One region of the Streptomyces sp. NPDC002206 genome, then DNA from elsewhere that is predicted to be linked to it. Evidence: riboswitches for the same ligand, from Rfam matches in the RefSeq annotation. Region 1 holds a riboswitch; each other region holds the start of a gene.
What was found. Region 1 has a riboswitch for cobalamin ahead of ACWCP8_RS16835 (prenyltransferase/squalene oxidase repeat-containing protein). Riboswitches for the same ligand answer to the same signal wherever they lie in the genome.
Positions count from the first base shown of each region.

Region 1 (7,422 bases):
CGAGGCCCGGCACGATCGTCCAGCCGTACAGGTTCATCACCGTGCCGTACGCGAACGCCGCCACCCCGCCGTACGCCGCCAGCATCAGCAGCTCGGCCCGCCCGCGCAGCCGGTCCGGGGCCGGCAGCAGGCCGGCGCCCATCGTGAACCAGCCCATCGACAGCATCTGGAACGGCATCCACGGGCCCACCCCGCCGGTGAGCAGGGCGGACGCGAACATCGTCACCGAGCCGAGCACGAAGCCGAAGCCGGGGCCGAGCACCCGGCCGCTCAGCACCATCAGGAAGAACATCGGCTCCAGGCCCGCCGTACCGGCGCCGAGCGGACGCAGCGCGGCACCGACCGCGGCGAGCACGCCCAGCATCGCCACCGCCTTCGCGTCCAGGCCGGAGTCCGCGATGGTGGCGACGACCACACCGACCAGGAGCGGGAGCAGTGCGGCGAACAGCCACGGTGCGTCCTGGGAGTGGGCGAGACCGGAGTCGGCGTCCGCGAGCAGCGGCCAGCCGATGGAGGCGACGCCGATCGCGCTGACGAGGAGAAGTGCGGCGATCGCACGGGGGCCCAGTCGTACGGGACGGCTTCGGCGGTCGCTCATGCGCCGGCCTCCAGTGCCCCGCGCACCTGCGTCACGGTCAGCCACTCCTGCGGGGCGAGGATCTTCGCGGTCTGCGGTGCGAATGCCGGTGACGAGACCACCACCTGCCGGGTCGGGCCGTCCGCGACGATCTCGCCGTCCGCGAGGATCACCACCCGGTGGGCCAGCTCGGCGGCGAGTTCCACGTCGTGCGTGGCCAGCACGATCGCATGCCCCCCGGCCGCCAGGCCGCGCAGCACACGTATCAGCCGGGCCTTCGCCGCGTAGTCCAGACCGCGGGTCGGCTCGTCCAGCAGCAGGAGCGGAGGCCGTGCGGTCAGCACAATGGCCAGCGCCAGGGCGAGCCGCTGCCCCTCGGAGAGATCGCGGGGGTGGGTGTCGTCCGGTACGTCGGGCAGCAGCTCGGAGACCAGGGCCCGGCAGCTGCCCGCCGCCGCGCCCGCGTCGGCGTCGGCCGCCGCGCACTCGGCGGCGACCGTGTCCGCGTACAGCAGATCGCGCGGTTCCTGCGGTACGAGCCCGACCCGGCGCACCATGTCGCGCGGATGCGTGCGGTGCGGGGCCCGGCCGCCGACGAGGACGGTGCCGGTCGTGGGCTCGACCATGCCGACGAGGGCGGCGAGCAGCGTGGACTTGCCCGCGCCGTTGCGGCCCATCAGGGCGACGGTCTCGCCCGGTGCGACGGAGAGCGTCACCCGGCGCAGCGCCTCGACACGCCCGCGCCGCACCCCCAGGCCCTCGACCCGGGTGGTCGCTTCCGCCACAGCTTCGGGGGCGGATCGGGGAGCGGGCCCGCGACCGCGCCCGAACAGACCACGGCGTACGGGAGCGGCCGCGGGCAGCGGCGCCGGGGCGGCGGGCGCCGACGGAGCGGGCGGCGGTGGTTCGGCCGAGGCCAGCCGCTCCCGCAGATCCGTCGCGCGGCGCCGCGCATCGCGTACCGACAGCGGCAGCGGCTCCCAGCCCGCCAGCCGGCCCAGGGCCACCACCGGCGGGTGGACCGGGGAGACCGCCATGATGTCGGCGGGGGCGCCCATCACCGGTGCGGCGCCCGGCGACGGCAGCAGGACGACCTGGTCCGCGTACTGGACGACGCGTTCCAGACGGTGCTCCGCCATCAGGACCGTCGTGCCCAGATCGTGCACCAGTCGCTGGAGCACCGCGAGGACCTCCTCGGCCGCCGCCGGGTCCAGGGCGGACGTCGGTTCGTCGAGGACCAGGACCTTGGGGTGCGGGGTCAGCACCGAGCCGATCGCGACCCGCTGCTGCTGGCCGCCCGAGAGCGTGGCGATCGGCCGGTCGCGCAGCCCGGCGAGGCCCAGCAGGTCAAGGGTCTCCTCGACCCGCCGCCGCATCACGTCGGGGGCAAGTCCCAGCGACTCCATGCCGTACGCCAGCTCGTCCTCGACGGTGTCCGTGACGAAGTGGGAGAGCGGGTCCTGTCCCACCGTGCCGACCAGATCGGCGAGTTCGCGCGGCTTGTGGGTACGGGTGTCACGGCCGTCGACCGTCACCCTGCCGCGCAGCGTGCCTCCCGTGAAGTGCGGTACGAGACCGGAGACGGCGCCCAGCAGCGTCGACTTGCCGACCCCCGACGGGCCGACGAGCAGCACCAACTCGCCCTCGGGGACGGTCAGATCGACCCCGGACAGGGTCGGGTGCGCCGCCCCCTCGTACTGCACCGAGACCTGCTCGAACCGGATCACTGGCTCTCCTCGGAGTTCGCGACGGCCACAACGGGTGGCGCGGGCGCCACCACCGCGGGCAACAGCCCGATCAGCACCGCCGCCGCGGGCCACAGCGGGAACACCGGCGCCGTCAGCGGTACGACTCCGGGATGCAGCGCCTCCGTGTCGGCACTGCCCGCCCAGATCATCGCCGCCGCGACCACCGCACCCGACCCGGCCACCAGCCAGGCCCTCGCTCCCCACCGGTCGGGCCGGTAGCGGGTGCGGACCGAGCGGGCACCGCCGAGCCGGAGCCCGGCCATCGCGGCGACGAGCCCGGCGAACAGCAGCGGCAGCCCGTACACCGCACCCTGCGAGGCCAGCAGACCGTACGTGCCGGCGCAGACCCCCAGCAGGCCGCCGAGCGTGAGGACGTTCGTGGTGTGCCGGACGGCGCGCGGCACCTGGGCCGTACGCCCGTATCCGCGCGCGTCCATCGACGCAGCCACCGCCACCGACCGCTCCAGCGCACCTTCCAGCACCGGCAGTCCGATCTGCAGGACGGCCTTGATGCCACCCGCCGGGCGGCCCCGCAGCCGCCGTGCGGTGCGCAGCCGCACCACATCGGCAACCATGTTCGGTGCGAACGTCATCGCGACGACGACCGCGACGCCCGCCTCGTACAGTGCGCCCGGCAGCGACTTCAACAGGCGGGCCGGGTTGGCGAGCGAGTTCGCCGCGCCGATGCAGATCAGCAGGGTGGCCAGCTTCGCCCCGTCGTACAGCGCGAAGAGCAGCTGTTCGGCGGTGACCCGGCCGCCGATCCTGACGCCCTGCGCCCAGTCGGGCAGTGGGACTTCGGGGAGGGTGAACACCGGGTGCGTACCGGGGATCGGCGAGCCGAGAAAGACGGAGAACAGCAGCCGCACGCCGACGACGAACAGCCCGATCCTGATGAACGCCCCGTACGAACGGGCCCACGGCGCATCCGTCCGGCGCGCCGCCACGACGTAGCCGGCCACCCCGACCAGCAGCCCGAGCAGCAGCGGATTGCTGGTCCTGGAGGCGGCGGTGGCCAGCCCGAGCGCCCACAGCCACCAGGCCCCGGCGGGCAGGGCGTTGCTGCGGGTCGCCTCGGGGGCGCGCAGGGCACGGCCCGGCCGGGCCGTGCGGGCAGAGACGGTCATCCGCGGCGGCGGGCCTGCACGACTGCGGCGACGCCGAGCAGAAGGACGGCGGCGAGACCGGCGAGAACCCCGGCGGACGGACCGCCGCGGCCGCTCCCCGGGTGGGCCGAGGCGGACGGGCTCGCGGGCGCCTGCGGCGTACCGTCGGCGTGCCCGGTGCCGGAGACCTGCTCACCGCAGCCCGAGGCCGGATAGCCGGAGATCGCGCAGAGCAGTGCCTCGCTGCTGTAGCGCAGCGGCTTGGCCACGGAGGCGAGGGCCTCCGCGGCGCTCGCGTCCTCGGCGACCTGCGCGCATGCGGTACGCGGCGCGGGCGGCGTCTCCCCGTCCGGGGCGTCCGCCGCCGTGCCGGGGTCGATGACGAGCGCGACCCGCTTGGTGCCGTCCTTGGCGGGGGTGTCCGCACAGATCGCCGCGAAGTCGGGGGCGCGGCGCGGTTTCGCCGAGTCCTGGGAGTCCTCGCTCACCGAGAACCGGAAGCCCTGCACCGCACCGTCGTCCGGCCGGACCAGCGACGGGCCCTGGGTGGCGTACGCCCAGCCCGTCCCCTTGCCCTCCCAGAACGACCAGTAGCGGTAACCGGCCGCGTGGGCGGTGCCCGCACCGAGCACGGTCAGGACGGCGCCGAGAACGAGCAGCAGGGCGCCCGCCGACGGCCACCCGGATCGATTCCCCGCTCGGTTCACAGCTGCGGGGTCTTCCGGCGGCTGCTGATGAGGAAGCCGACGCCGGCACCGGCGGCGAGACCGATACCGACGAGCCACCACACCCCGAGACCGGCGTCGTCGCTGGTGCCGTCCTGCGCCGCGTAGTCGCTGGTGGCCGGCGAGGGCGTGTGGACGGCGGCCGGCTTCGGGCCGGTCGCGTTCAGCCGCTCGACCAGGTCGACACCGCCGAAGTCGCGGGCATCGGTGCCGGTCGTGTGCGCGGCCACGACCAACTGGGCGTAGGCGGCGGGGCCGTTCTCCGCCGCCCAGGGCGCGGCGTTCTTCTTCAGCCAGCCGAGCGCGCCGGCCGCCTTGTCCTGGTGGCCCGCGGCGGCCAGGGCGACGATCGCGTCCGCGGTGTTGCCGAAGTCGGGCTGCTCGGTGGTGTCGGTGGCGCCCGGCATCGGCGGCTGGTTCAGGTGGCCGGTCTTCGCGAGGGCGCCCGCGAGATAGTGGGCACCGTTCTGGGCGGCCTGCTCGGGCTTGACGACGGCACCCTTGTGGCAGGTGGGCGCCTTGTCCTCGGACGCGGAATTGTTCCAGGCGGCCAGCCCCTTGCCCATCGAACCGAGCACGCCGGCCGCGGTGGCGTCCGCGTTGGCGGCGAGCTTGCCGGCCTTGTCCGGCTGGTACGCGAACGCGCCGCCGTCCTTGCCGCCGCACGGGATCGCCAGCTCGAGCAGCGCGTCGTACGGCGTCCTGCCGCCCTCGGTCGTCACGTCGCCGAGCCGCCGGCCCTGCTTGGCCAGCGCGCCGATCACGATCGAGGTGGAGTTGGCGTCGCTGGGCGAGCCCGGGTTGTAACCCCAGCCGCCGTCCTCGTTCTGAACGGACTTCAGCCAGTCGACCCCGTTGTCGACGGCATCGCCGTGCCCGCCGACCTCGGCCAGCGCCTGGACCGCAGCGGCGGTTGCATTGGTGTCCGTCATGGTCTTCGCGTCGCACGGCTTGCCGACATCTGCGCGGTACGAGGCGTAGGCGCCGCTGTCGCACTGCTGGGCGACCAGCCAGTCGACGGACGCGGTCGCGGGCGTGACCCCTTCGAGCCGCTGGGCGATGAAGGCCAGCGACTGCCTCCAGACCCCGTCGTACGTCGGGTCCTTGGTGCCGTACAGCCCGGACGGCAGCGCGACGGACGGGGTGGGCGACGGAGACGGCGCCGCCACCGCGGCCGGGGCAGCGGCCGCACAGAGCACGGTGGCGGTGGCGGCGAGCGTTGCTGCGGTGCGGCGAACGGTCATGGTGGGCTGGGCCTCTCCTGCGGTGGGAACCGGGCACAGGCACACTCAGGCACCAGGCTCCGGCCCCGTATGCCTCGACGGTGCCGGTCACCGGGGTTCCGGTGACGCGAGCCGGTCACGACCGCGGACAGGGCATTCCGGCTTACCGCTGTGTCAGCGGCTCACGGTTGCGTGGTCAGCGCCGGATTCGCACCGGCTTCCCCCTGAACGGGCATGATGACGACTCGCACACTCTACCGGGGCGTAGCCCGCCCCTTCGGGCCGAGGGGCGCCCGGAACAGCGACGTACGTCACCTGTGGGCAGGGTCGGGACGGAGCGGTGGGAGAGGAGGTCAGTCCCTGATGACCGCCAGTGCCTCATCGCGCACCCTGGCCATGGTGGCCTCGTCCCGGGCTTCGACGTTCAGGCGGAGGAGCGGCTCGGTGTTGGAGGGGCGGACGTTGAACCACCAGTCCGCTGCCGTGACGGTCAGGCCGTCGAGTTCGTCGAGGGTGATTCCCTCACGGCCGGCGTAGGCAGCGGTGACCGCGGCGAGGCGGTCGGCCCGGTCGGCGACCGTGGAGTTGATCTCGCCGGAAGCGGCATAGCGGTCGTACCCCGCGACCAGTGCGGACAGGGGACCGTCCTGCCCCCCGAGCGCCGCCAGCACATGCAGGGCAGCGAGCATCCCGGTGTCGGCGTTCCAGAAGTCCTGGAAGTAGTAGTGCGCGGAATGCTCGCCCCCGAAGATCGCCCCGGACCGGGCCATCTCCGCCTTGATGAAGGAGTGCCCGACGCGCGTACGCACCGGGGTGCCGCCGTGCTCACGGACCACCTCCGGCACCGACCACGAGGTGATCAGATTGTGGATGACCACGCCCGAGCCGCCATGGCGGGCCAGTTCCCGGGTCGCCACCAGCGCGGTGATCGCCGACGGCGAGACCGGATCGCCGTGCTCGTCGACGACGAAACAGCGGTCCGCGTCTCCGTCGAACGCGATACCGAGGTCGGCGCCCTCGTCGCGCACCCGCTGCTGCAGGTCGACGATGTTGGCCGGATCGAGCGGGTTCGCCTCGTGGTGGGGGAACGTCCCGTCCAGCTCGAAGTACATCGGGACCAGATCCAGCGAGAGGCCCGCGAAGACCGTCGGCACGGTGTGCCCGCCCATTCCGTTGCCCGCGTCCACCACCACCTTCAGCGGCCGGATCGACGTCACGTCCACCAGAGAGAGCAGATGGGCGGCGTAGTCCTGCAGGGTCTCCCGTTCGCCGACCGCGCCCGGCGTCGCGACCGGCTCCGGGGCGCCCGACTCCTGCCATGCCTCCACCAGCTCCCGGATCCGGGACAGGCCGGTGTCCTGGCCCACCGGGGCCGCGCCCGCACGGCACATCTTGATGCCGTTGTACCGGGCCGGGTTGTGCGAGGCCGTGAACATCGCTCCCGGCAGATCCAGCGCCCCCGACGCGTAGTACAGCTGATCCGTCGAGCACAGCCCGATCAGTGTCACCGCTGCGCCGCGGTTCGACGCACCCCGCGCGAAGGCGGCCGCGAGCCCGGGCGACGAGGGCCGCATGTCATGCCCGATCACGATCGCCTCAGCGCCCACGACCTGCACGAAGGCCGCCCCGAACAGCTCGGCCAGTGACTCGTCCCACTGGTCCGGAACCACCCCTCGTACGTCGTACGCCTTGACGAGCTGCGACAGATCAGCCATGGGAATGACCGCTTTCTTCCTTGGTGGTGAGCCAGACGGCAGTGTCCGGCGGGAGGGTGCGTCCCTGCAGGGGAGCGCTGCTCAGTACAGGGCGGCCGGGCAGGCCGAGGGTGTCGAGCGACAGCGGGTCGGGCCCGAGATTCACCACGCACCCCAACTCGCCCCGCCGGAAGGCGAGACAGTGGTTGCCGGGAGCGGTGTACCAGTGCAGGGCTGCGTGGGCCTCGGCCGGGTGCTCGCGGCGCAGGAGCAGCGCGGCGCGGTAGAGCGCGAGGGCGGAGTGCGGGTCGGCCAGCTGGGCCTCCACCGTGTGGGCGGCCCAGCCCTC
Region 1 is NZ_JBSFCW010000007.1:279,858-287,279, reverse strand. Features, by position in the region: gene ACWCP8_RS16855 (ECF transporter S component) at 1-598, opposite strand, end outside; gene ACWCP8_RS16850 (ABC transporter ATP-binding protein) at 595-2,304, opposite strand; gene ACWCP8_RS16845 (energy-coupling factor transporter transmembrane component T) at 2,301-3,452, opposite strand; gene ACWCP8_RS16840 (SCO2322 family protein) at 3,449-4,138, opposite strand; gene ACWCP8_RS16835 (prenyltransferase/squalene oxidase repeat-containing protein) at 4,135-5,400, opposite strand; cobalamin riboswitch at 5,493-5,643, opposite strand; gene ACWCP8_RS16830 (phosphomannomutase/phosphoglucomutase) at 5,733-7,094, opposite strand; gene ACWCP8_RS16825 (glycoside hydrolase family 13 protein) at 7,087-7,422, opposite strand, start outside.

Region 2 (7,422 bases), on a different contig from region 1:
CGCGCGCTGGCGCAAGGCCGAGAACGAGGCCAGCCTCGACGAATGGGGGCTGGGCGGACGGTCGTTCGGCACCTGGGTCACCTGGTTCCTGCTCGGCGGCGACCTGTACACCGCGTACACCTTCGTCGCCGTCCCTGCCGCGATCTACGCGGCAGGCGCGGCCGGCTTCTTCGCGGTCCCGTACACCATCCTCGTGTACCCGTTGATCTTCACCTTCCTGCCGCGGCTGTGGTCGGTGTCGCACAAGCACGGGTACGTCACCACCTCGGACTTCGTCCGCGGCCGCTTCGGATCGAAGGGGCTCTCGCTGGCGGTCGCCGTCACCGGCATCCTCGCCACGATGCCGTACATCGCGCTTCAACTCGTGGGCATCCAGGCGGTGCTTGACGTGATGGGCGTCGGCGGCGGCGAGAACACCAACTGGTTCGTCAAGGACCTGCCGTTGCTGATCGCGTTCGCGGTGCTCGCCGCGTACACGTACTCCTCCGGGCTGCGGGCCCCCGCGCTGATCGCGTTCGTCAAGGACGGGCTGATCTACCTGGTCATCGCGGTGGCGATCATCTACATCCCGATCAAGCTGGGCGGCTTCGACGACATCTTCGCCAAGGCCGGCGAGGCGTTCTCGCAGACCAACCCCGCAACCGGCAAGCCGCGCGGCGCCCTCGCGCCGGCCGATCCGGGCCAATGGGGCTACGCCACTCTGGCCCTGGGTTCGGCGCTTGCACTCTTCATGTACCCGCACTCGATCACAGCGACGCTCTCCAGCCGCAGCCGTGACGTGATCCGGCGCAACACCACTATCCTGCCGCTGTACTCGCTGATGCTGGGCCTGCTGGCGCTGCTCGGCTTCATGGCGATCGCCGCCGGGGTCAAGGTGCAGAACGGGCAGCTGGCGATCCCGCAGCTGTTCGAGAACATGTTCCCCGACTGGTTCGCCGGGGTGGCGTTCGCCGCGATCGGTATCGGCGCGCTGGTGCCCGCCGCGATCATGTCGATCGCCGCTGCCAACCTCTTCACCCGGAACATCTACAAGGACTTCCTGAAGCCCGACGCGACCCCGGCCCAGGAGACGAAGGTCTCCAAGCTGGTGTCGCTGCTGGTGAAGGTCGGTGCGCTCGCCTTCGTCCTCACGATGGACAAGACGGTCGCGATCAACTTCCAGCTGCTGGGCGGGATCTGGATCCTGCAGACGTTCCCGGCGCTGGTCGGTGGCCTGTTCACCCGGTGGTTCCACCGCTGGGCGCTGCTCGCCGGCTGGGCGGTCGGCATGGTCTACGGCACGATCGCCGCGTACGGGGTGGCGAGCCCGACCCAGGCGCACTTCGGCGGCTCCTCGAAGGAGATCCCGGGGATCGGCGAGATCGGCTACATCGGCCTGACGGCGTTCGTACTGAACGTGGTGGTGACGGTGGTGCTGACGTTCGTCCTGAACGCGGTGAAGGCCCCGGCCGGAATCGACGAGACGTCACCGGCCGACTACACGGCGGACGCGGGCGACCCTGGCGTGAAGGTCGAACTCCCGTTGGCCAGGCCCGAGCCGGCCGGCTCCCCCGACGCGAGCCCGTCGACCAAGTAGGCCTGTACGCCAGTCATGAATGTGGCCCGCCCGGCGACGGAGGACAAATCCGTGGCCGGGCGGGCCACACAGGTCTCGGACAGGAGCGGCACCTCTGGTGCCCCTGGGCGCGCGCCCCGCGCCCCGTACTGCAGACTTCCGCCATGGACATATCGATCAGGCCCGTCGACCCCACCGAACACCACCTCCTCGGCGAGATCACCGCATTCGCGTACCTCGACGACGGCCTGCTCGACCTCGGTGCCGACGACCCGTATCTCGAACAACTCCGCGACGTGCCGCGCCGCGCCACCGAGGCCGACGTGCTCGTCGCGGTCGGTGCCGACGGCCGGGTACTGGGCGGCGTGACATACGCACCGCCCGGCAACCCGTGGGCCGACATCGCCGGCCCCGACGAGGCCGAATTCCGGATGCTCGCCGTCGCGCGGGAGGCGCGTGGCCTCGGGACGGGTGAGGCGCTCGTACGGGCCTGTATCGACCGTGCACGGGGTACGGACGGCGTCGCGCGGCTCGTCCTGTCGACGCAGTCGGCCATGCTCGGGGCCCACCGGATCTACCGTCGGCTGGGCTTCGTACGGACTCCGGAGCGCGACTGGTATCCCATTCCAGGCCTCCAGCTGCTCACCTACAGCCTCACCCTGTGAACCCCGTACGACACAACATGTGGGGGCCGTCTCATAGGGCGGCCCCCACATGTATGCTCGTGCTCGCTGTCGCCGCAGGGAAATCCGGTGTGAATCCGGAACTGTCCCGCAACGGTGTGATCGGTGTACTTTTGCGCACCCTGTAAGTCCGAGGACCTGCCGACAGCGCGTCCGGCTCGACCGATCCGGACGCCCAGACGTCCGGGCCTCGCGGATGGGCCGGTGGACGCCGCACGGAGTGCTGCCCTCTTTTCCGGGCCTGCCTCTGCCCGGCTGCCCCGCTCCCCGCCCGGCCCCGAGCCGAGCGAGGGAGAGCACCACATGACCATCGCGCCAGCCGATCCGGCTTCAGTCGCCGAGTCCACGGGAACCGCGAACGACGGACCCGGGACCGCACTGCTGCGGACCCTGACCGACCTCACCGTCGATCTGCCCGACACCGACCCCGGTCGCGTCGCCGCCGCCGCGCTGCGCGGCCGCAACGCCCGGTCGGACGAAGCAGAGTTGCGTTCGCTGGCCACCGAGGCCGCCGCGGGTCTGATCTCCGAGGACCCCGCGTACTCCCGGCTCGCCGCCCGCCTCCTCACCCGCACCATCGCGGACGAGGCGGCCGGTCAGGGCGCGGTGTCCTTCTCCGCCTCGGTCTCCGTCGGCCACCGCGAGGGTCTGATCGCGGACCGCACGGCCGCGTTCGTGGCGCTCCACGCGGCCCGGCTCGACGCGCTGGTCGAGCAGTCGCTCGCCGACGGCGCCGACGACCGGTTCGGCTACTTCGGACTGCGGACGCTGCACAGTCGCTACCTGCTGCGCCACCCGCACACCCGTCAGGTCATCGAGACGCCCCAGCACTTCATGCTGCGGGTCGCGGCCGGTCTCGCCGAGGACGACTCGGCGCGCGCAGTGGACGAGGTCGCCTCGCTGTACGGCCTGATGAGCCGCCTCGACTACCTCCCTTCCTCCCCCACACTCTTCAACTCCGGCACCCGGCACCCGCAGATGTCCTCCTGCTATCTGCTGGACTCGCCACTGGACGAGCTCGACTCGATCTACGACCGCTACCACCAGGTGGCACGACTCTCCAAGCACGCGGGCGGCATCGGCCTCTCGTACTCCCGGATCCGCGCCCGCGGTTCGCTGATCCGCGGCACCAACGGGCACTCCAACGGCATCGTGCCGTTCCTGAAGACACTCGACGCCTCGGTCGCCGCGGTGAACCAGGGCGGCCGCCGCAAGGGCGCCGCCGCCGTCTACCTGGAGACGTGGCACGCGGACATCGAGGAGTTCCTGGAGCTGCGCGACAACACCGGTGAGGACCAGCGGCGTACGCACAACCTCAACCTGGCGCACTGGATCCCGGACGAGTTCATGCGCCGGGTCGACACGGACGGCGACTGGTCACTGTTCTCGCCCGCCGACGTGCCCGAACTGGTCGACCTGTGGGGAGACGAGTTCGACGCCGCGTACCGGGCCGCCGAGGCCAAGGGCCTGGCCCGCAAGTCGATGCCGGCGCGTGAGCTGTACGGCCGGATGATGCGGACCCTCGCGCAGACCGGCCAGGGCTGGATGACCTTCAAGGACGCCTCCAACCGGACCGCGAACCAGACCGCCGAGCCGGGCCGCGTGGTCCACTCGTCGAACCTGTGCACCGAGATCCTCGAAGTCACCGACGACGGCGAGACGGCCGTCTGCAACCTCGGTTCGGTCAATCTCGGGGCGTTCGTGGCCGACGGTGAGATCGACTGGGAGCGGCTGGACTCCACCGTCCGTACCGCCGTGACGTTCCTCGACCGGGTCGTCGACATCAACTTCTACCCGACCGAGCAGGCCGGCCGGTCCAACGCCCGCTGGCGCCCGGTGGGTCTGGGCGCCATGGGGCTCCAGGACGTCTTCTTCCGGCTGCGGCTGCCGTTCGACTCCCCCGAGGCCCGCGCGCTCTCCACGAAGATCTCCGAGCGGATCATGCTCGCCGCGTACGAGGCGTCCTGCGACCTCGCCGAGCGGTCCGGTCCGCTGCCCGCCTGGTCCGAAACGCGCGCCGCGCGCGGTGTGCTGCACCCCGACCACTACGCCACCGAGCTGACCTGGCCGGAGCGCTGGGACGCGCTGCGCGCCCGGATCGCGAAGACCGGTATGCGCAACTCGCTGCTGCTGGCCATCGCGCCGACCGCCACGATCGCCTCGATCGCCGGGGTGTACGAGTGCATCGAGCCGCAGGTCTCCAACCTCTTCAAGCGCGAGACGCTCAGCGGTGAGTTCCTCCAGGTCAACGCGTATCTGGTGGATGAGCTGAAGAAGCTCGGCGTGTGGGACGCGCGGACCCGTGAGGCGCTGCGCGAGGCGAGCGGCTCCGTGCAGGGGTTCGCCTGGATCCCGGAGGACGTACGGGCGTTGTACCGCACGGCGTGGGAGATCCCGCAGCGCGGACTGATCGACATGGCGGCGGCGCGTACACCGTTCCTCGACCAGAGCCAGTCGCTGAACCTGTTCCTGGAGACGCCGACGATCGGCAAGCTCTCCTCGATGTACGCCTATGCCTGGAAGCAGGGGCTGAAGACGACGTACTACCTGCGCTCGCGCCCGGCGACGCGGATCGCCCGCGCGGCATCCGGCCGGGCAGCGGCCGCCGCCCCCATTCCCGTACAGCAGGCAGCGGCTCCCGACGCGGACGCGATCGCCTGCTCCCTCGAAAACCCCGAGTCCTGCGAGGCCTGCCAGTAATGAGCAACACCGAGAAGAATCTGCTCGACCCGGGCTTCGAACTGACCCTGCGGCCCATGCGCTACCCGGACTTCTACGAGCGCTACCGCGATGCGATCAAGAACACCTGGACGGTCGAGGAGGTCGACCTCCACTCCGACGTGGCCGACCTCGCCAAGCTGTCCCCCGGCGAGCAGCACATGATCGGCCGACTCGTCGCGTTCTTCGCGACCGGCGACTCGATCGTCTCGAACAACCTCGTGCTGACGCTGTACAAGCACATCAACTCCCCCGAGGCGCGGCTGTACCTGTCGCGGCAGCTGTTCGAGGAGGCGGTGCACGTCCAGTTCTATCTGACGCTGCTCGACACGTATCTGCCCGACCCGGATGACCGCGCGGCAGCGTTCGACGCGGTCGAGGAGATCCCGTCCATCCGCGAGAAGGCGCAGTTCTGCTTCAAGTGGATGGACTCGGTGGAGAAGATCGAGCGGCTGGAGACGAAGGCGGACCGCCGTCGCTTCCTGCTGAACCTGATCTGCTTCGCGGCGTGCATCGAGGGGCTGTTCTTCTACGGCGCGTTCGCGTACGTCTACTGGTTCCGCTCGCGCGGCCTGCTGCACGGTCTCGCCACGGGGACCAACTGGGTCTTCCGCGACGAAACGATGCATATGAACTTCGCGTTCGAGGTCGTGGACACCGTCCGCAAGGAGGAGCCCGACCTCTTCGACGACGAACTCCAGCAGCAGGTCACCGACATGCTGAAGGAGGCCGTCGACGCGGAACTGCAGTTCGGCCGTGACCTGTGCGGCGACGGCCTGCCGGGTATGAACACCGAGTCGATGCGCGAGTACCTGCAGTGCGTGGCCGACCAGCGGCTCGCCCGGCTCGGCTTCCCGACGGTCTACGGCTCCGAGAACCCGTTCTCGTTCATGGAGTTGCAGGGTGTTCAGGAGCTGACGAACTTCTTCGAGCGCCGCCCGTCGGCGTACCAGGTGGCGGTGGAGGGCTCGGTCGCCTTCGACGACGACTTCTAGACTCTGGCACCGACCCTGGGATACGGGCGCCGCGTTGCCGTGACCGGCTGCGCGGCGCCTGCCGTTTCCGGGGGCTCCGCCCGCCGTTCGTGCTCTGCGGCGCGCAGCTCACGGTTGATCCGGCGCTCCCGTGCGAGCCCGATGAGTGCGGGCAGCAGGACGAGAGCGAAAAGTGCCGCTATGGCCAGGAAGTTCATGAATGTGTTCATGCCTCTACTGTCGTCCGTGCGACCACATTCCGGCAGTGGCAGGACTGCCACACAGCATCGAATTACTGCCACACTGACGTCATGCTGAAGAATGTCGCCGCTCTCCTGCTGGACGAGGTCCACCCCTTCGAACTCGGCGTGCTGTGCGAGGTGTTCGGTCTCGACCGCAGCGACGAGGGTCTGCCGGTCCACGATTTCGCGGTGGTCTCCGCGGAAGGCCCGATGCTGCAGACCCATGCCGGGTTCACCATCAGCACACCGCACGGAATCGACCGGCTGGAGGAGGCCGACCTCGTCGCCGTACCGGCCGGCAGCCACTTCATGGACCGGGAGTACCCCGAGGAGGTCCTGGACGCCCTGCGCCGCGCGGTGGACCGCGGGGCGCGCGTGCTGAGTGTGTGCTCCGGCGCGTACGTCCTCGGCGCGGCCGGGCTGCTGGACGGCCGCCGATGCACCACCCACTGGCGCCACACCGCCGAGCTGGCCCGCCGCTTCCCGCGGGCCGTCGTCGAGCCCGATGTGCTGTACGTGGACGAGGGGCCGGTCATCACCTCGGCGGGCACCGCCGCCGGGATCGACGCCTGTCTGCATCTGGTCCGTCAGGCGCACGGTCCCGATGTCGCCAACGCCATCGCCCGCCGCATGGTGGTGCCGCCGCACCGGGACGGCGGCCAGGCGCAGTACATCAAGCGCCCGCTGCCGCGCACCGCGTGCGACACGGTCGGCGGGACGCTCGCCTGGATGGAGCGCCATCTCGACCAGGAGATGACCGTCGAGCAACTCGCCGCCCAGGCGCACATGTCGCCGCGCACCTTCGCACGCCGCTTCCAGCAGGAGACCGGCACCACCCCGTACCGCTGGCTGCTACGACAACGAGTCCTGCTGGCACAGCACTTGCTGGAGACCTCCGATGAAACGATGGATGTGATCGCCGACCGGACCGGTTTCGGAAACGCCGCCGCGTTGCGTCATCAGTTCGTCAAATCCCTGGGGACCACTCCGAATTCCTATCGCCGTACCTTCCGTGGACCGATGTCCGTCTCCGAAGCTGCCTGATCCACGTCGGACCTGACCTCCGATCATTCGTCCAACCATTTTCCGCATCAGTCCATGGACCACGGGCCCCGCTGCCCGCAAGGGTCGGGCGCATGGACATGCGGATGGCAAGACGAAGGACCATCGGAGCCGTGGTGACGGCGCTCGCCGCCGCGCTGCTGCCCTGGCAGAGCGCGGCGGCCGAGGGCGGCTCGGCCGCCGCGGCC
Region 2 is NZ_JBSFCW010000001.1:82,816-90,237, forward strand. Features, by position in the region: gene mctP (monocarboxylate uptake permease MctP) at 1-1,576, shown strand, start outside; gene ACWCP8_RS00390 (GNAT family N-acetyltransferase) at 1,720-2,220, shown strand; cobalamin riboswitch at 2,274-2,398, shown strand; gene ACWCP8_RS00395 (ribonucleoside-diphosphate reductase subunit alpha) at 2,542-4,938, shown strand; gene ACWCP8_RS00400 (ribonucleotide-diphosphate reductase subunit beta) at 4,938-5,951, shown strand; gene ACWCP8_RS00405 (hypothetical protein) at 5,948-6,160, opposite strand; gene ACWCP8_RS00410 (GlxA family transcriptional regulator) at 6,242-7,216, shown strand; gene ACWCP8_RS00415 (family 20 glycosylhydrolase) at 7,315-7,422, shown strand, end outside.
Region 2: it holds a riboswitch for cobalamin, as region 1 does, so the genes downstream of both, ACWCP8_RS00395 (ribonucleoside-diphosphate reductase subunit alpha) here and ACWCP8_RS16835 (prenyltransferase/squalene oxidase repeat-containing protein) in region 1, are expected to answer to the same signal.

Region 3 (7,422 bases), on a different contig from region 1:
TCGCGTACTCGTACCGACATGCCGTTGTCGGTGAACGTCGCCGGGCGGGCGACCAGCATCAGCGCGACGCCGACATTGGCAGACATGATCATCTGAGCGGCCGGCTCGGGCGCGATCCGCAGCTTTCCCTGTGCCGCGGCCCGTTCCAGGTCCCTGGTGAGGATCCGATGCGATTCGAGCGCGGCGGCCGGCGGGGTGCGCATGGCGGGGGAATTCATCAACCGGTACAGGTTCGGATTGCGCAGGGCGAACTCGACATGGCTGTCCCAGCCGTCGCGCAGGTCCTGGACGGGGTCCGCGGTGTCGCCGCGCTCCCGCTTCGTCGCCAGGTACGCATCGAAGCCGTGATCGACGACGGCCGAGAGCAGTCCTTCCTTGTCGCCGAAGTACCGGTAGAGGGCCGGGGCCCCCACCTGCGCGGCCTCGCACACGGCCCGGGTGGAGACGCCCCCGTCCGGCGACTTCGCGACCAGGTCGGCCGCCACTTCCAGGATGCGTGCTCGAGTGCTCATCGAACGGACGCTATCAAGGGGAGCGTGCGGGGGTCAGCGCGCTGCATGGGGAGCCAACAGGTCGTCGAGGCCGATGCGGGTGAGGAACTGGGAGCGTATGTGGTCGGCGACGGCGCTGACCGTTTCGCTGCCGTCGTCGACGGGGTCGATATGGACCCTGAAGGGGCGCTTGCCATGCTCCGTCCCGACCACCCGGACGATGGCGTCGGCGACCTGGGAGACGTCGGCGTCGGCGGGGGCGAGGGCGGCCAGGCGTTGGGAGACCTGGTCCATCATCCCCGCGTAGCGCTCTTCGTACGCCGGGACGACGGTCAGGTCGGCGGAGTGGCCGCCGGTGACGAAGTGGTTGGTGCCGGAGGTGAAGGAGCCGGGCACGACGATGGTGGTCTCGATGTTGAAGCGGGCGAGCTCGGCGGCGTACGAGACGGCGAGCGCGTCCATGGCGGACTTGGCCGCGAAGTACGGGGCGAGATAGGGCGGGGTGCCGCCCCTGGTGGACGTGGAACCCACCCATACGACCAGCCCGTGTTCCTGGGCGCGCAGGTGCGGGAGGGCCGCCCGGTTGACGCGTTGGGTGCCGAGCACATTTGTGTCGTAGACCGCCGCGAGCTCCTCGGGCGTGAACGCCTCGGTGGGGCCGGTGACCATGTGTCCGGCGTTGTGGATGATCACGTCCAGCTGACCGGCGTCGGCGAGGACGGTGGCCACGGCGGCGTCCACCGACTCCTGGGACAGCACGTCGAGTTCGACGGTGCGCAGGTCCACCTGGTGTTCGGCGGCGTACGCCGCCGCCTCGGCCACACGTGCGGCGTTGCGTGTCCGGGTGTTGCGTATGGCCGCGTAGACGGTGTGGCCCTCGCGGGCCAGGGCGCGGGCGGCCAGGGCGCCGAAGCCGGATCCCGCGCCGGTGATGACGATGGTCTTGCTCATGACTCAGTCCTCGGTCTTTCGGTCGGGGTAGGAGAGGAAGAAGAGCGGCGGTCTGCGGCCGCAGCGGGCGCGGTCAGACGATGCCGCCGTTGGCACGCACGACCTGGCCGTTGACCCAGCGGGCGGGACCGGCGAGGAAGGCGACGACCTCCGCGATGTCCTGCGGAGTCCCGAGACGCTCCAGCGGCGCCTGGCCGGCAAGCTTGTCGATGGTCGCCTCGTCCTTGCCGTCCAGGAAGAGAGCGGTGGCGGTCGGCCCGGGGGCCACGGCGTTGACCGTGATGTCCCTGCCGCGCAGTTCGCGGGCCAGGATCAGGGTCATGGCCTCGACCGCGCCTTTGGTGGCGGCGTAGGCGGTGTAGCCGGGGAGGGCCAGCGACAGCACGGAGCTGGAGAAGTTGATGATCGCTCCGCCGCCGCGCAGGCGACGGGCCGCCTGCTGGTCGACGACGAAGGTGCCACGGATGTTGGTCCGGTGCATCCGGTCCAGGGCGTCCAGATCCATGTCGACGAGTGGTGCGAGCGTCATGACGCCCGCGGCGTGGACGACGACGTCGACTCCCCCGAAGGCCGCCTCCGCCGCATCGAAGAGCGCTGCTACCGCGGCCTCGTCGGCGACGTCCGCACGGTGGGCGATTGCCTCGCCACCCGCGGCAGCAATCGCCGCGACGGCGGCCTCGGCCTCGGTCCGGTTGCCCGCGTAGTTGATGACGACGGCGAATCCGTCGGCAGCCAGGCGCTCGGCGCTCTCCCGGCCGATGCCCCTGGATCCTCCGGTGACGACCGCGACCCGGCGTGCAGTGGTGGTGGTCTGCTCAGTCAAGGCATTGCTCCCGCTTCAGGGGGGCGGTGATGTCCGCATCCCGATGGAACAACGCTAACACCATTTGGGTAGCGTCGCTACCTTCTATGCGTAGCAACGTTACGCCCGTCGCTACCCACTCTTCGGTCGGTCAAAATTCCGATGCGTCGAGGTTGGCCGCCGTGATAGTCCGGCGAGTCATGGAAGCTCTTGTGACAACGCGGCTCGTGCTCCACCCACTGACCCCCGCGGAGGCGGAGTGCGTAGTGGAAGGCAGTCCCGGACCGGACGCCCTCTGGGCACCCGACTACCCCAACGACGGCGACCGGGCGGGCGCGAGGCACTTCCTGGAACACTGCGCGGATACCGGCAATCCTCATCCGTTCGGCGCCTACGAGATCCGCCTCCGCGAGGACGGGCACGCCATCGGTGGAGTCGGTTTCCATGGCGTCCCGGACGACCGGGGGCAGGTCACGATCGGCTACGGCCTGATACCGGCGATGCGCGGCAAGGGGTACGCCTCCGAGGCCCTGCGTGCGCTGCTGGAGTTTGCCCGCGCCGCGGGTGTCGCGTCGGTGAAGGGCGACGCCGACGTCGACAACACCGCGTCCCATCACGTCATGGCAGCGGCGGGTATGCACTTCGTCAGGGAGGACGACCTGCTGAGGCATTACCGGATCGACTGGCCGGCCGGATCGGCGGCCGAACCCGGGGGCGGAGCGACTGCGACGGACGAAGCCGCCGGTTCCGAGCCTTCTCTCCAGGTCTCCGCTCGACGTCCGTCGTGACGCCGGACGGCCGGACCCCGACCACGACTGAACCCGCCAGGCGTCTCCAGGCGGGTTCGGTCGTAGCGGTGTTCCGGCCGGTCAGTCGGCAGCGGTGGCCGTGCGGGATGCCGTGCCGCCGCCCGCCGGGACCGTGTCCGGTCCCGGCACCAGCAGCCGTTCGGTCAGATAGCCGAAGAACAGACCGAAAGTGGTCCAGAGCGTGACCTGAACGGCGAGGGTGGCGAGGCGGAACTCCCACAGCAGACCGGCCGGGAAGTCCTTGCCGACCTCGTTGAACGAGGGCAGGAAGGCGTAGGCGAGCCCGATGACGAGGACGTAGCCGACGGACGCGGCGATCGTCGCGTTCCAGTTGCCCAGCCGAGGAGCCAACCGCTTGCCGAGGATGACGGCCGCGACGGCGAGCAGCACGCTGAGAGCGACCATGAGGAAGAACAGGGCGGTGCGTTGGCCGATCGTGTCGGGGTTGCCGACGGCCGGCGGGTTGGCCGGGTACTTGAGGAACGGCACGACATACACGGTCAGCAGGGCGCCGAACGCGATCAGTGCTGCGGTGGCCCGCGGGCCGAACCTGCCGATGCGGCCGAGGGCGTAGCAGAAGACGAGCGCGGCGATGCCGCCGATGGCCACGCCGAAGACGAGGACACCGGTGGCGAGGCCGGCCGTGGACTGCATGGCGCGGCTGACGAGTTCCTCGCCGCCGCCGTGGTCGTGGCTGTGCGCCTCTTCGAGGGCGATCGCCGCGTCGACCCGCGACTCCCCGAGGAAGTAGGCGACGGCAAGTGCGAGCGCGCCCGCCACAAGGCCGGCCAGCATGCCGCGGACCAGTAGGGCTCTGACAGATATGGAGTTCATGAGGGGTTCCCCTGGCTTGCGCGGTGTGTCAGTGGCAGGGGAAACCGAGCAGGTGGCGACCGTCGTGGACCCATTCGTGGACACCCTCGCCGGAGATGACCGCAGTGGCGCCCTGCTCGGCGCCGACGAAGTACAGCAGGACGAGCATGAGAATGCCGAAGAAGACCGCCCATGGGGCGATGGCCTTCAGCGAGATGGGGGTGATGGCGGGTGATGCGACGGCGGCGGGGGCAGCAGTCTGTGCCATGGCAGAACCTCCTGGGGGAACACGCGTCCCGATCGTGGTGCCTGAGACGACAGTGCTGGGTCTGACTTCCCGTACGGATACGGGTTCACAGTGGCGCGACCGTGCCGGATTCTCACCGGACTTCCATCACACCGTCGTCATGTTCGTCGCGACCATACCGTCTGGGAGCACCCCGCCGCCATGGCACCATCTGCCCACCTCACAGCCCTGGATGCCATGGTGTGCTTACTGAAGAGGCCACAGTTCAGGGAGTTGACACGGGTGTTGACGGTACGGGTGATGTTGATCTCACCGGCGCTCAACGCAGCGCTGCGCGAGGCCCGCTTCGACGGCGACGCCCCGCTCGACGCGTCCGGTGTCCGGCGGGCGCGGGCGGCCGCGACCGCGGTGCCTGGTGCCGATCGCCGGGTGCACGGCCCGGACGAACGGTGCGCCGGGACCGCCGAGGCGTTGGGGCTGCGGTCCGATCCCGAACCTGCCCTTCGTGGCTGGGACTTGGGGCGCTGGAGCGGGCAACGGCTGGCGGAGGTGAGCCGGGACGAGCCGGAGGCGGTGTCGACCTGGCTGTCCGGCCCCTCGGCGGCCCCGCACGGCGGTGAGTCGCTGCTGGATCTGCATGCGCGGGTGGGCGGCTGGCTGGATTCGCTGCATCGGGAGGGTGCCGATGACGGCAGCGTGCTCGCCGTGGTCGAACCCGCGGTGGTGCGGGCCGCGATCGTGCATGCGCTGGGCCTTCCGTCGCAGACGTTCTGGCGGTTGGACGTCGCTCCGCTGACGCTGACCGAGCTCAGCGGGCGGTCCGGGCGCTGGAACCTGCGATGCGGGCGGTCCCTGGGCACCGGAACCGACGAGACCACCGCAGTGCACAGACGGTAGCCGGGGGGAGCCACCTCCGTGATGGACCGGGAATCACGTACGTCGCCTTCACCATGCGTCGCGACGGACTTCGCCTCCCTGTCCCGGACCGGAGGGCGGGCACCCGAGGCCGGACTCCCCCACAACAACCCACTCCCCTCAGCGGCGGGCTCGGCCATCCACCCTTCCGCCCAAGCAATGCCGACAAATGGTACGTAAAATGGCCAAGGCGATCGAGCCCACCTCCTCTTCGGAAGGGCGACCGACCATGACCGATCAAACACAGCTGAGCCGGCCCGAGACCACCCGCCCGGCGTCCGAGTCCACGCACGGACCGGGACCGCATGGCGAAAACCGCCGAACGGAACCCGGGGCACGGGGGCGTACCACGATCGCCGACGGTGTGGTGGCGAAGATCGCCGGGCTGGCGGCCCGGGGCGTGCCCGGAGTCCAGGGCATGGGCGGAGGATTCATCCGCGGTATGGGGACCGTGTGGGAGCGAGTGCCCGGAGCGGGAAGCCGGTCCGTCACCGGCGGTGTCAAGGTCGAGGTCGGCGAGGTCCAGACCGCGGTCGACCTGTCGATCATCGTCGAATACGGCTTCCCGATCGTCGAGCTCGCGGGCGATGTCCGGACCGAGGTGATCGCCGCCATCGAGCGGATGACCGGTCTGGAGGTCGTAGAGGTCAACATCACGGTGACCGACGTGAAGCTGCCCGACGAGGAAGAGGAGCAGCAGGCGCCGGAGAGGCGAGTCGTGTAGTGGTTCGCCGGACCGGATCGCGCCTGGTCGAAGGGGGTGACCATCGGCCATGGCGACGGCCTGTTCGGCGGCGGCATCTGCAAGAACGCTTCGGGCCCGAGTACGAGCGCGCTGTCGAAGCCGGTGACAGCCGCACGGCGGCAGAGGGTGATCTGCGCGACCACGAGCAACGGCACGACGACCTCGATCTGAAGCCGCTGGCCCGGCCCCGGACGACAGTGTGAGCGCAGCAGCCGTCGGTCACGTGGAGAAGCATGCATGTCTCGCCCGACGAGCTCGCCGCCACTTCGTCCGCACTTCGGGACGCGGGTACAGCGTGCGAGTACGCGGGGGCGACGGATCCCGACAACGCAGCGACCCCGTCTCTTGCCGGGGGGTCGGTCATGTCGGGATCCGTCCCTCCACGCGCCGGCACATCGTCCGTGCTCAGCCGCGGTACGCCTCCAGCAGGCGCAGCCAGACCTCGCTGATCGTGGGGAACGCAGGGACCGCGTGCCAGAGCCGGTCGATGGGGACCTCGCCCGCGACCGCGACGGTCGCCGAATGCAACAGCTCGCCGATGCCCGGCCCGACGAAGGTGACGCCGAGCAGGATCTCCCGGTCGAGGTCGACGACCATGCGGGCGCGCCCCCGGTAACCGCTCGCGTAGAGGCCGGAGCCCGAGACCGCGGCGAGGTCGTAGTCGACGGCGCGTACGCGATGACCGGCCCGCTCCGCCCCGGCGAGGGTGAGACCCACGGACGCGGCCTCCGGGTCGGTGAAGACCACCTGAGGGACGGCCGCATGGTCGGCGGTCGCGGTGTGGGCGCCCCAACGACCGGTCGCCTGCGGGGTGCCCTGGGCGCGGGCGGCGATCGCGGCACCCGCGATACGGGCCTGGTACTTGCCCTGATGGGTGAGGAGCGCCCGGTGATTGACGTCGCCGACGGCGTAGAGCCAGTTACTGCCCTCTACGCGGCAGCTGTCGTCGACCGGGAGCCAGGATCCGGGCTTCAGGGCCACCGTCTCCAGCCCGAGGTCGTCGGTGCGCGGGGCGCGGCCGGTGGCGAAGAGGATCTCGTCGGCCTCGATGCGCTCGCCGTTGTGCAGCTCGACGGTGACGGGGCCGTCCGGGGCTGTGCGGTTGACGGAGCTGGCCGAGACGCCGGTACGGATGTCGGCTCCGGCCTCGGTGAGCGCCTCGGCGACCAGCTCACCCGCGAACGGCTCCATCTTCGGCAGCAGGCCGTTGCCACGGATCAGCATCGTGACCTCGGCGCCGAGCGCCTGATAGACGGTGGCCATCTCCACGCCGACGACCCCACCGCCGACGATCACCAGGCGGCCCGGAACCTCCTTCGCGCCGGTTGCCTCCCGGCTGGTCCAGGGGTGGGCATCGGCGACTCCGGGCAGGTCGGGAACCACGGCGCGGCTGCCGGTGCAGACGGCGACGGCGTGCCGCGCGGTGAGCCGGTGTTCGGTGCCGTCGGGAGTGGTGACGGAGACCTGCTTCGTACCGGCCAGACGGCCCTGGCCCCGGTAGAGATCCGCACCGACGCCCTCCAACCAGGCGACCTGTCCGTCGTCGTGCCAGTCCGAGACGTACCAGTCACGATGGGCAAGGATCGCAGCCGTGTCCAGCGGGCCCTGCACGGCTGCGCTGAGGCCGGGCACCCTGCGCGCGTCGGCAC
Region 3 is NZ_JBSFCW010000002.1:278,745-286,166, reverse strand. Features, by position in the region: gene ACWCP8_RS06175 (TetR/AcrR family transcriptional regulator) at 1-512, opposite strand, end outside; gene ACWCP8_RS06170 (SDR family oxidoreductase) at 546-1,442, opposite strand; gene ACWCP8_RS06165 (SDR family oxidoreductase) at 1,516-2,265, opposite strand; gene ACWCP8_RS06160 (GNAT family N-acetyltransferase) at 2,457-3,032, shown strand; gene ACWCP8_RS06155 (CbtA family protein) at 3,114-3,887, opposite strand; gene ACWCP8_RS06150 (CbtB domain-containing protein) at 3,916-4,134, opposite strand; adenosylcobalamin (AdoCbl) riboswitch at 4,138-4,286, opposite strand; gene ACWCP8_RS06145 (histidine phosphatase family protein) at 4,399-5,010, shown strand; gene ACWCP8_RS06140 (Asp23/Gls24 family envelope stress response protein) at 5,258-5,752, shown strand; gene ACWCP8_RS06135 (hypothetical protein) at 5,789-5,944, shown strand; gene ACWCP8_RS06130 (dihydrolipoyl dehydrogenase family protein) at 6,179-7,422, opposite strand, start outside.
Region 3: it holds a riboswitch for cobalamin, as region 1 does, so the genes downstream of both, ACWCP8_RS06150 (CbtB domain-containing protein) here and ACWCP8_RS16835 (prenyltransferase/squalene oxidase repeat-containing protein) in region 1, are expected to answer to the same signal.

Region 4 (7,422 bases), on a different contig from region 1:
CCGACGGGGCGGGCGGCGAGCCAGGCACGGTACTCGGCGCGGGCCGGCCCCGGGGTGAGCCGGGCGCAGCCGAGCAGCATGTCGGCGGCGGACTGCTCGATGTTCCCGGCCGGGCTCTGGGCGGCGACGCAGATCTGTTCCAGCTTGACCCAGACCGCCCAGTTGCCGAGCGGGGTGAGGGTGGCGTGGCCGACGCCGAGCGTGAGTGCGCCGACGGCTGCCAGCCCCTCCAGGGCCCAGTCGAGGAGGCGCGCCACCAGGGCGGCGGGGTGTGCGGTGGGGGCGGGCTCGGCCGGTTCGGGCAGCGCCTGCGGCCCGTACGGCACCTCGCAGCGCTCCTCGTGGAGTTCCGCGACGCGCTGACCGAGAAGATCGAGGAGGGCGGGCACGGTGACCGGGCCCGCCGAGAGCTGGAGGAGGGAGAGCACCTGGGGCACGGCCTCGACGGCTTCGGCGACCGCGGTGGCCTCGATGTCCTCGGGCGCCGGGTGGACGAGCGACCAGGCGTCGAAGAGCGCCACCCAACCGCGGAGCACTGCGGAGTCGTCGCGGTCCCAGGCCCGCAGCCGCCAGCCCGGCCGTGCGGTCTCGCCGTGCAGCTCCACGAGGCCGGCCAGGCGGGCCCGGTCCCATCCGGAGCGCACCTGCGCCGGGGACAATTCCAGTGCGGCCGCGGCCCGTTCGAGAGCGTGGGCGGCGAGCAGGGCTGTGCCGGGGCTCGCGCCGTCGGCGGCCCAGCGGGCGATCCGTACGGCGTCGGCCAGCGCAGCCCTGGCCTGGCGGGCCAGTTCCGCCCGGGGCGGGGTGCCCTCGGGCGGGCGGGGGGCCGGCCTGGTGCGCCGGGTGGTCACGACCTTGTGGGCGGTGGCAAGGGGTCGCGGGCGGACAAGTCGCAGCCTGGAGTCGCGCGGGGTACGGGACGTCACGGGAGCAGTCTTGCCTCTGACGGCCCGAAAGCCCAAACGGAACCCGAATTCGCCGGGGAAGGGGCGGTGGACCGGGCCGGACCAACCGGTTGATCCATCGCATCAGGTCACATCAGGGGCGTGAGGAAGCGCCGCATGGCCTCTTCGTAGCGGGCCGGACCGGCATTCCACATTGCCGCATGCGGAGCCTGCGGTACGGCGTGCAGGGCGACCAGGTCGGGGCGGCGCGCGGCAAGATCGCGGGACGGCTGCCAGGGGGCCAGGGTGTCGTCGGGGCCGTGGAAGATCAGCGTCGGGACGTGCAGGGCCTGCGGGAGGGAGGTGTCGAGGAGCCTGGCTCCGTGCAGTCCGGTCTGACCCTGGGCGGCTCGGACGGCGAGCGGCATCAGTGCGGACGGGACGCCGCGGGCGGTGGCCAGGGCGCGCAGGGTGGTGGCCCAATCGAGCACCGGGGAGTCCAGGACGAGGCCGCAGATCCGGTCGCGGAGCGCGGAATTGACGGCCGCGTGCAGGGCCATCGAGGCACCGGTCGACCAGCCGTGCAGGACGACCTTCTCGGCGCCGTAGCGCACGGCGAAACGGATCGCCGCGTCCAGGTCGCGCCATTCGGACTCGCCGAGGTGGGCGAGGCCGTCCGGGGAACGTGGGGCTCCGGGGTCGCCGCGGTAGGCCGGGTCGAGCACCGGAAGCCGCAGCCCGTGCAGGAATTCCATGACATTCATGGGGTGTTCGCGGGTGGTGCCGAGGCCGTGCACGGTGATGACCCAGGTGTCCCGGGGGCCGGGCAGGAACCAGGCGGGCAGGGAGCCGAGTTCGCCAGGGATCTCGACGTCCTGGTGGTCGAGGCCGAGGGCGGTGCCCGGGTCGCCGCTGTGCAGCGCGGGCGTGATCCGGACCTGGGTGCCGGGTTCCAGGCTGCCGCTGTTGACGCGTTCCAGTCGGCGCACGACGGCGTCGGCGGCGTGCGGCGCCTGTTCGATCACCGGGCCGACGACAGCGTGGACGCCGTCGCCCATCAGTCCGTACGTACCGGGCCGGAGCGCGGCGAAGGAGCGGGTGAGCGTGACCTGTCCGGCCGCCGTGGCGTGCACGGTGAGTTTGCGGTCGGCGGGGAGGGGACGTTCGGACGGCACCCTGAGGGCGGCGTCGCTGGCGTACCGGCCGGCCGCGACCACTGCCGCGCCGACGCCGAGGATGGTGATGACGGCTGCTGCCGTCGCTGTAGCCGGGCGCACCGCTTCAGTGTCGGGGGGTGTGCCGCTCCCTGCCAGTGGGCGGGGGCCGTCCGGTGGCCGGGCGGGCGTGCCCCTCCCGGTCAGCCGGGCTGTCCGTATCCCTTCAGGGCGTCCCGCACCTCGTCCAGCTGGGCCCGGGTGAGCAGGGACGGCGAGTGGCCGGGGACGGAGCTGGCGGTGAGCCAGAGTCTGCACATCCATTCGAGCTGGGCGGTGCGGTCGTAGGCCTCGTCGAGGGTGGATCCGTAGGTGACGGTCCCATGGTTCCGGAGCAGACAGCCTGTGCGGTCGCGCAGGGCGCCCAGCATGTTGTCGGCCAGCTCCTGCGTTCCGTACCGCGCGTAGGCCGCGGTGCGGACGGGGCCGCCGAGCATGGCGGCGGCGTAGTGCACGAGCGGTACCTCGGGCACGAGGGTGGAGACGGCCGTGGCGTGTACGGCGTGGGTGTGCACGACGGCGGCCGCGTCGCTGTTGCGGTAGACCGCCAGATGGAGTGGGAGTTCGCTGGTCGGGGTCAGTTCGCCGAGGACCTGGCGGCCCTTCAGGTCGACGGCGACGGTGTCGCCGGGGCCGAGCCGGTCGTAGGGCACACCGCTCGGCGTGACCAGGACGAGGTCGCCGACCCGCGCCGACACATTGCCCGAGGTCCCGACGACCAGGCCCTCCGCCGCGGTCCTGCGGGCGGTGGCGACGACGCCGTGCCAGGCCTGCTCGACGGCGTCCTGCGCGTCATGTGCGGCGTGTGCATCCTGTGTGTCCTGCGCGGCTGTTGCACCGCTTCCGTCCTCATGCCGATCGCTCATGGGGGAATCCTGTCAGCGGGGTGGGCGCGGCAGGGGACCGTCGGGTGACCGACATCTCTTTGTCGGATCTTCCGGCGTATTCGCCCTCGGGATCGGCGGTCCACGGGACGGAGCGAGGGCGGCGAATTCCAGCCACCGCACGCCCTGCAGCGGCCTCCGACTGTCGTGTGGCGGACGAAACGATCAACGCCACTCCGCTTGGAGTCACCACAGGGCCCCGTCCAGTTCATCTTCCGTTCACCCAGGTTGCCTACGGTCCACGAGCCAATGACGTCGAGCGATTGCCTGGGTAAATGGAACACATCACGCTGCTCCTCGCGATTGTGATCGTGACAGCTCTAGTGTTCGATTTCACGAACGGTTTCCATGACACCGCCAACGCGATGGCCACCACCATCTCGACCGGCGCTCTCAAACCCAAGACAGCGGTGGCCATGTCCGCCGCTCTCAACCTGGTCGGCGCGTTCCTGTCGATCGAGGTCGCCAAAACGATCTCCGGCGGGATCATCAACGAGAACGGGCTGCGGACAGAAGTCATCTTCGCGGCCCTCGTCGGCGCCATTCTGTGGAATCTGCTGACCTGGCTGGTCGGCCTGCCGTCCAGTTCCTCCCACGCCCTCTTCGGCGGTCTCATCGGCGCCGCGGTGATGTCGGCGGGCTGGTCCTCGGTCGACGGCGGCACCGTCGTCACCAAGGTGCTGCTCCCCGCGGTCGCCGCCCCGGTCGTCGCCGGTCTCGCCGCACTGCTGGCGACCAGGCTGACGTACCGGATCGGCGGCAAGGTCGGTAACGACGCCCAGGAGAAGGCCACCGCCAAGGGCTACCGCGCCGGCCAGATCGCCTCGGCCGGACTGGTTTCGCTCGCCCACGGCACCAACGACGCGCAGAAGACCATGGGCATCATCACCCTGGCCCTGGTCACCGGCGGCGTTCTCTCCCCCGGCTCCAACCCGCCGGTCTGGGTCATCGTCTCCGCCGGTATGGCCATCGCGCTCGGCACCTACCTCGGCGGCTGGCGCATCATCCGCACCATGGGCAGCGGCCTCACCGAACTCAAGCCGCCGCAGGGCTTCGCCGCCCAGACCAGCGCGGCCACGGTCATCCTGGCCTCCTCGCACCTCGGCTTCTCCCTCTCCACCACCCAGTCGTGCTCCGGCGCCGTGATGGGTGCGGGACTGGGCCGCCGGGGCGGTGTGGTCCGCTGGTCCACCGCGACTCGGATGTTCATCGCCTGGGGTCTGACCCTGCCGGCCGCCGGTCTGGTCGGTGCGGGCGCGGAATTCCTCACCAAGCAGGGCACTTGGGGTGTCGTCGTCGTCGCCATGCTGCTGATCGGGGGGTCCGCCGCCATCTGGCTGCTGTCCCGCCGCAAGCCGGTCGGTCACGGCGATGTCGCTCCCGACGCCGAACCGGCGGGTGTCATCACCACCGCCATGGCGGCCGTCACCCCGCCGCCCACCGGGGCCGCGGCTCCGGCCACGACGGTGGACGCCACCGCAGCCACGGACACGGACCTCAAGACCACCATCCCGGCCCCGGCCGGAACCGTCGCCGATCCGGCGCGGCCCGCCACGGTGTAAGGACAGATCACCATGAACATCGACTGGGCAGCTCTCGGCTCCGTCTTCGGCGTCTCCCTCGTCGTCACCGTGGCGCTGGTGGGCCTCTTCACCCTGGGCATCGTCGGCCTCTCCAAGCAGCCGGAACCGGCGGCGCAGGGCGGCTCCACCTCGGGCTCCCTGGCACTCGCCCGCACCGGCGCGTACCTCTGCTTCGGGCTCTGCGCGGCCGCGGTCGCGTACGGGATCTATCTGATCGTCGCCTGAGCACCTACCCGCACTCCGTCATCGGGGTCTCACCGGGCCGGACACACCTCGCGTGTGTCCGGCCCGATGTGCGTCTGCGCACACTGCGCCGCCGCAGGTCAAGGCCAGGTTGACGGGCATTCGCGGAGCGTGGTGGACTGCCGGAGCCATTTACGGCGACAGCAGAGGAAGCCGGTGCGAATCCGGCGCGGTCCCGCCACTGTCACCGGGGAGCAGTCCCCCACACCGGAAGTCACGGCTCGCGCAGGCGGGCTGGAAGGCCGGGGGAACTGCGGATCCGGGAGCCAGGAGACTCTCGCCGCCGGTCACGTCGAACCAGGGCGCGGACCCTGAGTGAGGACATATCGCCATGCCCGGCTGCCGTGCGTCGTCGTCCGTTTCTGTGCCGCTCCCACCAAGAGCCGACTGTACGAAGGTCCTTCGAGGCGCAACGGCCGGCTGAGCCGTGCGAGCCGACCGCATCTTCGCGTACGGCGCCACGGCCGGTCTGATCGGCGATCTGCTGCTCGGTGATCCCCGCCGGCGGCATCCGGTCGCCGCATTCGGACGGGCCGCCGCGGCCGTCGAGCGCCACCTGTGGCGCGACCACCGCGGGTGGGGCGCACTGCACACCCTGGTCTGCGCCGGAGGCGCCGCGGGCGGAGCCGCACTGGCCGCCCGTGCCGTACGCCGTCATCCCACCGCATCCGTCGCCCTCACCGCGGCCGCCACCTGGTCGGTCGTCGGCGGCACCTCGCTGGGGCGCGAGGCCCGCGCCATCGGCGGCGCGCTGGCCGCCGGTGACATCGCACTGGCCCGTGAGCGGCTCCCCCATCTGTGCGGCCGCGACCCGCACTCCCTCGACGGGCCGCAGATCGCCCGCGCCGTGGTGGAGTCCGTCGCCGAGAACACCTCCGACGCGGTCGTCGGCGCGCTGGTGTGGGGCGCGCTGGGCGGCGTGCCCGGACTCGTCGCCTTCCGGGCCGTCAACACCCTCGACGCCATGGTCGGGCACAAATCACCCCGCCATCTGCGCTACGGCTGGGCCTCGGCCCGGCTGGACGACGTCGTCGGCTGGCCCGGTGCCCGGCTCACGGCCGCGCTCGCCGTGGCTGCCGGGGGGCAGCCACGTCGGGCGGTACGGGCCTGGCGCGCCGACGCAGACAAGCACCCGAGCCCCAACGCGGGTCCGGTGGAGGCCGCGTTCGCGGGCGCGCTCGGCGTACGGCTCGGCGGGACCCTCGCGTACGGCGGCCGTGTCGAGCACCGGCCGGTGCTGAACGGCGCGGCGGGCCGTGCGGTGGAGACCGAGGACATCGAACGCGCGGTGCGGCTCTCGCGCCGGGTGGGGGTGCTGGCCCTCGGCGTGTGCGCGGCGGGCCGGCTGATCGCGGGACGGCGGTCGTCCACGGGGCGGCGCCCGGCCGCGGGACGGAGCGGAAGATGAGCGGCGGACTGCTGGTCGCCGGAACCACGTCGGACGCGGGCAAGAGCGTCGTCACGGCAGGCATCTGCCGCTGGCTGGTGCGCCAAGGGGTGAAGGTCGCGCCGTTCAAGGCGCAGAACATGTCGCTGAACTCGTTCGTCACCCGCGAGGGCGCGGAGATCGGACGTGCGCAGGCGATGCAGGCCCAGGCAGCCCGGGTGGAGCCGACCGCGCTGATGAACCCGGTACTGCTCAAGCCCGGCAGCGACCGCTCCAGCCAGGTCGTCCTGATGGGCAGGCCGGTGGGCGAGATGAGTGCACGCGGTTACCACGGGGGGCGGCAGGAGTCGCTGCTCTCCACGGTCGTGGACTGTCTGGAGCAGCTTCGGGGCACGTACGACGCGGTGATCTGCGAGGGGGCGGGCAGCCCGGCCGAGATCAATCTGCGCCGCACCGACATCGTGAACATGGGGATCGCGCGGGCTGCGCGGTTCCCGGTGGTCGTCGTCGGCGACATCGACCGCGGCGGTGTCTTCGCCTCCTTCTTCGGTACGACGGCGCTGCTCGGCGCCGAGGACCAGGCGCTGATCGCGGGCTATCTGGTCAACAAGTTCCGCGGCGACGTGTCGCTGCTGGAGCCGGGGCTCGACATGCTGCACGGGCTGACCGGGCGGCCGACGTACGGGGTGCTGCCGTTCGTCCATGGCCTGGGCATCGACGAGGAGGACGGACTGCGGGTCTCGCTGCGCGGGGCCGTACGCGAGTCGGTCGTCGCGCCGCCGCACGGCGAGGACGTGCTGCGGGTCGCGGTGTGCGCGGTGCCGCTGATGTCGAACTTCACCGATGTGGACGCGCTGGCCGCCGAACCGGGTGTGGTCGTGCGGTTCGTGGACCGGGCGGAGGAGCTGGCCGACGCGGACCTGGTGATCGTGCCCGGCACGCGCGGCACGGTGAAGGCGCTGGCCTGGCTGCGCGAACGGGGGCTGGCCGACGCGCTGCTGCGGCGGGCCGCGCAGGGGCGTCCGGTGCTCGGCATCTGTGGCGGGTTCCAGGTGCTCGGTGAGCGCATCGAGGACGAGGTGGAGTCGCGGGCCGGGCAGGTCGACGGGCTCGGGCTGCTTCCGGTACGGATCCGGTTCGACCGGGAGAAGACCCTGGCCCGGCCGGTCGGTTCGGCGCTCGGGGAGCCGGTGGAGGGGTACGAGATCCATCACGGGGTCGCCGATG
Region 4 is NZ_JBSFCW010000006.1:280,310-287,731, reverse strand. Features, by position in the region: gene ACWCP8_RS15270 (hypothetical protein) at 1-851, opposite strand, end outside; gene ACWCP8_RS15265 (alpha/beta hydrolase) at 1,034-2,161, opposite strand; gene ACWCP8_RS15260 (class II aldolase/adducin family protein) at 2,242-2,964, opposite strand; gene ACWCP8_RS15255 (inorganic phosphate transporter) at 3,258-4,544, shown strand; gene ACWCP8_RS15250 (hypothetical protein) at 4,557-4,790, shown strand; cobalamin riboswitch at 4,956-5,084, shown strand; gene ACWCP8_RS15245 (cobalamin biosynthesis protein) at 5,236-6,216, shown strand; gene ACWCP8_RS15240 (cobyric acid synthase) at 6,213-7,422, shown strand, end outside.
Region 4: it holds a riboswitch for cobalamin, as region 1 does, so the genes downstream of both, ACWCP8_RS15245 (cobalamin biosynthesis protein) here and ACWCP8_RS16835 (prenyltransferase/squalene oxidase repeat-containing protein) in region 1, are expected to answer to the same signal.